Cytobacillus luteolus: one gene and its partner. The main gene of each other region encodes a partner of the protein of the gene in region 2 in a complex. Links are inferred from orthologs where the notes say so. Each region holds a gene or a part of one and is shown on either strand. Other genes may lie near its edges.

What was found.
Region 1: the proteins of pcrA (region 2) and uvrB are in contact, whole or in part, in a crystal structure (PDB 7EGT), measured with the Thermus thermophilus proteins. The link is inferred for Cytobacillus luteolus from one-to-one orthologs. Residues at the interface, in WP_096412145.1 of Thermus thermophilus: His654, Arg656, Phe657, Gln666, Asp668, Glu669, Lys680, Arg681, Leu682, Ser683, Lys685, Tyr686, Ala687; in WP_096411307.1 of Thermus thermophilus: Glu23, Leu25, Arg26, Asp27, Gly28, Glu29, Arg30, Phe31, Arg55, Glu326, Asp327, Phe328, Glu379, Ser382, Gln383, His398, Gly400, Arg401.

What each region holds. Positions count from the first base shown.
Region 1 is NZ_JAGGKM010000005.1:336,119-339,417, reverse strand. What follows is about bases 104-3,066. They hold uvrB (excinuclease ABC subunit UvrB), read right to left. Parts: upstream 2,594-3,066; coding sequence 614-2,593; downstream 104-613. Other genes in these bases: J2Z26_RS16105 (DUF2198 family protein), read right to left, coding at 2,971-3,066; uvrA (excinuclease ABC subunit UvrA), read right to left, coding at 104-606. In the rest of the region: more of uvrA, read right to left, coding at 1-103; more of J2Z26_RS16105, read right to left, coding at 3,067-3,198. UniProt on the Escherichia coli protein: The UvrABC repair system catalyzes the recognition and processing of DNA lesions. A damage recognition complex composed of 2 UvrA and 2 UvrB subunits scans DNA for abnormalities.
Region 2 is NZ_JAGGKM010000006.1:250,529-253,896, forward strand. The notes cover bases 16-3,047. They hold pcrA (DNA helicase PcrA), read right to left. Parts: upstream 2,653-3,047; coding sequence 379-2,652; downstream 16-378. Other genes in these bases: ligA (NAD-dependent DNA ligase LigA), read right to left, coding at 16-325; pcrB (heptaprenylglyceryl phosphate synthase), read right to left, coding at 2,722-3,047. In the rest of the region: more of ligA, read right to left, coding at 1-15; more of pcrB, read right to left, coding at 3,048-3,368. UniProt on the Escherichia coli protein: A helicase with DNA-dependent ATPase activity. Unwinds DNA duplexes with 3'-5' polarity. Translocates on single-stranded DNA with 3'-5' polarity. Initiates unwinding more efficiently from a nicked substrate than double-stranded DNA.

The DNA of each region.
Region 1 (3,299 bases), on a different replicon or contig from region 2:
AATGGAATGCTTCTTATTTTTTTCAAGTTCAATATCATCTGAGAGTTCTTGCATTTCACCATTTACACGAACACGTACATAGCCTTGTTTTTTAACATCTTCTAACACTTTTACATGTGTACCTTTACGTCCAGATACTACAGGTGCCAACACCTGAAGCTTCGTACGCTCAGAATATTCCATAATGCGATCCACCATCTGCTCAATTGTTTGAGAGGTGATTTCGATATGATGTTTGGGACAGGTTGGCCTTCCTACTCTTGCAAACAATAATCTTAAGTAATCATAAATTTCAGTAACCGTACCGACAGTTGACCTGGGGTTACGGCTTGTTGTTTTTTGATCAATTGAAATTGCTGGTGATAAACCTTCAATTGCGTCTACATCTGGCTTATCCATTTGCCCTAGAAATTGACGAGCATAGGCTGAAAGTGATTCAACATAGCGGCGTTGACCTTCTGCATAAATCGTATCAAATGCGAGTGAAGATTTCCCTGAGCCAGATAAGCCAGTTAGGACAACTAGCTTATCTCTGGGTATCGTGACATCGACATTTTTTAGATTATGAGCCCTTGCTCCCTTTACGATAATTTTATCCATTGCCATACTACTGTCATCCTTCCGCCTTTAGCACTAATAGAAGATCACGAAGCTCTGCTGCTCGTTCAAAGTCAAGCGCTTTTGCTGCCTCTTTCATTTCTACTTCTAAATCCTTGATTACTTTTTCTCGTTCTTTCTTCGTTAAATTTGATAGCTTCGGAGTTGCATCGTAGTCTTCTGTAACCTCAGCAGCATGAGTAGCTTTGATGAGATTATGAACATCCTTCTTAATCGTCTGTGGTGTAATTCCGTGCTTTCTATTGTATTCCTCTTGTATTTCTCGACGTCGTCCCGTTTCTCTTATTGCAATCTCCATTGAGTTCGTCATTTTATCAGCATACATAATAACCCTTCCGTTCGCGTTACGCGCTGCACGACCAATGGTTTGAATTAGTGATCTCTCTGAGCGCAGGAAGCCTTCTTTGTCTGCATCTAAAATGGCTACAAGTGAAACCTCTGGAATATCCAGACCTTCTCTTAATAGATTAATTCCAACTAACACATCATATTTACCTAAACGAAGATCTCGAATAATTTCAATACGTTCTAATGTCTTAATTTCTGAGTGCAAATAGTTCACTTTAATCCCAATGTCTTTTAAGTAATTTGTTAGGTCCTCAGACATTTTTTTCGTCAAGGTGGTTATTAACACACGTTCGTTTTTCTCAACCCTTTCCTGAATTTCACCCAGTAGATCATCAATTTGACCTTGGATTGGTCGAACATCAATTGGTGGATCAAGTAATCCAGTTGGTCTTATGATTTGTTGTACAACCTCTGGTGTTTTTTCAAGCTCGTAGGGACCAGGTGTTGCTGAAACATAAACAATTTGGTCAATATGGTTTTCGAATTCTTCAAACCGTAGTGGACGATTATCCATGGCAGATGGTAAACGGAAACCATGATCTACTAGTACCTGTTTCCTTGCCTGGTCACCGTTAAACATCCCACGAATTTGCGGGATTGTTACGTGTGATTCATCAATGACGATTAACAGATCCCTTGGAAAGAAGTCCATTAACGTATATGGAGTGGACCCTGATGGCCTTAAGGTTAAATGGCGTGAATAGTTCTCAATTCCTGAGCAAAAGCCCATTTCACGCATCATCTCAAGGTCATACTTTGTGCGTTGCTCTATCCGTTGCGCTTCCAGTAATTTTCCATTATCTCGAAATTCTTTTAAACGTTCCTCTAGCTCCACTTCAATATTTTTAATGGCAATTTGCATTTTTTCCTCACGGGTAACGAAGTGGGATGCCGGGAAAATTGCAACATGATCACGGTCTCCGAGAATTTCACCAGTCAATGCATCTACTTCACGAATTCTTTCAATTTCGTCTCCAAAAAATTCAATTCGAATACAGTGCTCATCTTTAGATGCTGGGAATATCTCTACCACATCACCGCGCACACGGAAAGTCCCACGTCGGAAGTCGATATCATTTCGTTCATATTGAACATCTACTAGCTTATGTAATAATTGATTTCGCTCAAGCTCCATTCCCACTCGTAGGGAAACGACAAGCTCTTTGTATTCTTCTGGCGAACCTAGACCATAAATACAGGAAACACTCGCAATGATGATGACATCTCGACGCTCGAATAAGGCAGAAGTAGCAGAGTGACGAAGTTTATCAATCTCATCATTGACACTCGAATCTTTTTCAATAAATGTATCAGACGATGGAACATAAGCCTCAGGTTGATAGTAATCGTAGTAACTAACAAAGTATTCAACCGCATTATTCGGGAAGAATTCTTTGAACTCACTATAAAGCTGACCTGCTAATGTTTTGTTATGGGCAATGATGAGGGTTGGTCGATTTAGTTCTTTGATTACGTTTGAAATCGTAAAGGTTTTTCCAGTTCCAGTAGCCCCTAATAAGGTTTGATGTTTCTTTCCTGCATTAATTCCTTCGATAATTTGTTTGATTGCTCTTGGCTGATCGCCTTGTGGTGAATACTTTGAGACTAACTCAAATTGATCCTTCACAAAAAAGCCTCCATTCGGAAATGTTGATCTATTGTTAGTATTAGTTTCAATTCAGATTTGCATTTGATACCTTTTCTAGGCTGAAAAATAAGGTCCGATCTTGTTGTAAAAATATTGTACCACAACTTTAGTAAAAATCACCAAAAACACGAACTGATATTCGATTTTTTGTGAGTATTTTTTTTAAGGAAAGTATTTACCTGTTTTAGGAAAGTAAGTACTCTCTTCAGGTAAGTATTTTCACGATTAAGTTAAGTATTTAAACGTTTGAATTAAGTATTTATAGAATACAGGTAAGTATTTCTATTTAATTGGAAAAATCAACTCTTTTTCAAAAAAAAACAGCGGCATTTCCTCAACGGAAGCCACTGCTTTATTTATCCTTTATATCCTTCTACCATTTTTTTCGAATAGATATATCCCGCTGCTAATGAAATCACATCAACTACACCAATTAAGATTGAGTCAGTGTAGCCCTGATATACGGACGCTACAAGTAGCAAGATTGTTAATAGAGTTCCTACATATAAGCTATAAGTTACTCTCGTAAACAGAATGACTAATAAGCATGGAAGAATCAACGCAAGTAATAATTTTATCAACATATGGATAACCCTCTCCCTAATTCCATAACTCTACTATACAATAAGTTTGTTTTAAAAAGGAAGATTGTATATTGGATCAACAAAAAAATAGGTAAATAAAT
Region 2 (3,368 bases):
AAACATCATTTCCAACAACCTGTTTTACTCTACGATCAAAATCACGCAAGTCTTGCTCACTGAAGGCATTTCCTAAACTCAGCATAGGTGTTCGATGTTCTACTTTATCGAATGCATCTAAAATTGTACCTCCAACTCGTTGTGTCGGAGAGTCCACAGTTTTAAATTCTGGAAATTGACCTTCAAGATCAACTAACTCACGCAATAGTGCATCATATTCGGCATCTGAAACAGAAGGAGTGTCCATTACATGATATTCATAGTTATATCGATTTAGTAACTCTTGTAATTCTTGAACGCGACTTTGTGCAGTATGTTTGTCCATGCATCGGTTCCTTTCATCATTTCATTAGTAGCAATCAATACTAGAACTAGTACTTATTCTTTAGTAATCGGTGCGAATTTAGCTAACAGGCGCTTAATACCTACCGGACTTGGAAAGGCAATATCTAGCTCCTTGGATTCTCCTTCACCTTTCACGCTCACAACTGTGCCTACTCCCCATTTCTTATGGGATGCTTTGTCTCCTACCTTCCAGCCAATTTCATCCCCACCAGTTGAAGACATAGTTGGGCTAATGGTTGCTCTTCGTTCAGGCTGTCTAGTATTTGAAAACGGTGATGTATCGAATGGTGAAGCTTGCGACCTTGGCTGTCTTTGTTGTCTTTGCTGCCTTTGTTGCCTTTCTTCTTCCATTAACTTTTCACGCAAATCTTCAATTAAGTCTGCAGGAATTTCACTAATAAAACGAGAAACAGGATTCATATTCGTACGTCCAAATAACGTTCTCATTTGTGCGTTTGTTATAAACAATTCTTCTTCAGCTCTTGTAATTCCAACATAGGCAAGACGTCTTTCTTCTTCCATTTCATCTTCTTCCATTAAGGAACGACTATGCGGGAAAACCCCTTCCTCAAGGCCAATTAGGAATACAACAGGAAACTCTAGTCCCTTAGCTGAGTGTAAAGTCATTAGGACTACCGCATCGCCTTTGTTTTGGTCATCTTCTTCTAATTTATCAATATCTGCAACAAGAGCCAAATCAGTTAAGAACGCGACTAAACTTTTATCTTCATTCTTTTCTTCAAAGTTCTTTGTAACAGATAGAAACTCATCGATGTTTTCAAGTCTACTTTGTGCTTCTAGTGTTTTTTCAGTTTTTAACATTTCACGGTAACCTGTTTTATCTAATACTTCATCTACTAATTCAGTCACAGATAAATACTCTTGCATGTTGACCCAATTATTAATTTGATTACGGAATTCAACAAGAGCATTGTAGATTTTGCCGCTTAATCCTATCTGTTCGATTTCTTCTAATGCCTGAAACATGGATAGATCATGTGCAGTTGCATAGTTTGCAATCTTATCAATAGACGAAGCACCAACACCTCGTTTAGGGGTATTTACAATTCTTGTTAAGCTAATATCATCATCTGGATTTGCGATTACACGTAAATAAGCAAGAATATCCTTGATTTCTTTTCTGTCATAGAACTTGATCCCACCAACAATCGTGTAATTAATATTTGATTTAAGTAAAACTTCCTCCATTACACGGGATTGTGCATTCGTTCTGTAAAGAATCGCGATATCTGAGTATTTCCTAGCACCACTATCCACTATTTGCTTTATTTTACCTGCAACAAATTGCCCCTCTAAAAATTCGCTATCCGCACGGTAATAAGTAATATTGTTTCCTTCCATATTTTCAGTCCATAATTTCTTAGGCTTACGATTGGAGTTCCTTTCAATTACTTCATTTGCTGCACGTAGAATTCTTTGTGTAGAGCGGTAATTTTGTTCAAGCATAATTGTCGTTGCATGTGTATAATCCTTTTCAAATGAAAGGATATTGCTGATATCAGCGCCACGCCAACGATAAATAGATTGGTCAGAGTCACCTACAACACATATATTTTTGAACCTAGAAGCTAGTAGTTTCACTAACATATATTGAGCACGGTTTGTATCTTGATACTCATCAACATGAATGTATTGAAATTTACGCTGATAAAATTCAAGAACCTCAGGGATTCGGGTAAATAATTGTATGGTCGTCATGATTAAATCATCAAAGTCTAATGCTTGGTTCTTCTTTAGACGTTTTTGGTATTCAGTGTAAACACTACTTACGACACCATCATACATACCGCCCGCTGTCTTTGCATAGTCTTCCGCCGTCGTTAATTCATTCTTTGCACTGCTAATAGACCCTAAAAGACTACGAGGATCAAACTTTTTTGGATCTATGTTTTTATCTTTAAGAATGTTCTTAATAACTGATAGCTGATCAGTTGTATCTAATATTGTGAAATTACGGTTAATACCGATTCGATCTATATCCCTTCTAAGGATTCTTACACACATGGAGTGGAAGGTGGATATCCATATATCTTCTGCAGCTGGTCCTAACAATTTTTGGACCCTTTCTTTCATTTCTCTAGCAGCCTTATTCGTAAAGGTAATCGCTAATATGTTCCAAGGTGCAACTTCCTTTTCAGCCATTAAATACGCAATTCGATGGGTAAGCACTCTTGTTTTTCCACTTCCTGCACCAGCCATAATTAAAAGTGGGCCATCTGTTGCTTTAACTGCTTCTTGTTGTTCTTTATTTAAACCAGAAAGTAATCTTTCACTGATAAATTGCATCTTTTCACCGCCTATTTACTTTTATATTACGTGAACGTATGTTCTCATTTTATAGTAAAGTTTGCTTTTTTACAAACTTGTCTTTTTAACAGCTTGTACTGTTTTTAAAGCAGCGTTCAGATCACTGTAAATGATGTTACCGACTACAATTGTGTCAGCAATCTCTCCCATTGATGCTGCTTGTTCACTGGTTGAAATGCCCCCACCGTAAAATAACTTCGTGTTTTCGAGGCTAGCTTTTACCTGTTTAACTACAGTTTCATCTCCATATTTTCCGCTATATTCTAGATAGAAAATAGGTAGATTATAAAACTTTTCTGCCATCCTACTATAAGCAATAATATCATCAATTTCTATATTAGTATTTGCATTGGTAAGCTTTGCTGCCTTACAATCCTCATTTAAGATGCAGTAGCCTTCAACTACTATTTCATCCCAGTTCATAATATCACCAAACTGTTTTACAGCTTCATGATGAAGTCCTGTAATCCATCTAGTGTCTCTACTATTTAAAACAGTTGGAATAAAATACAAATCAAACCCAGGCGTAACGGAATCGATTGTAGAAACTTCTAATACACACGGCACAGTGTATCGGCGTATTCTAGACATAAGACTAAGAACGTTATCAAGAGATACACCGTCACTTCCCCCAACAATAATCGCATCCGTACCAGACTCACATATCATTTCCAATTGTTTGTCATCTATTTCTT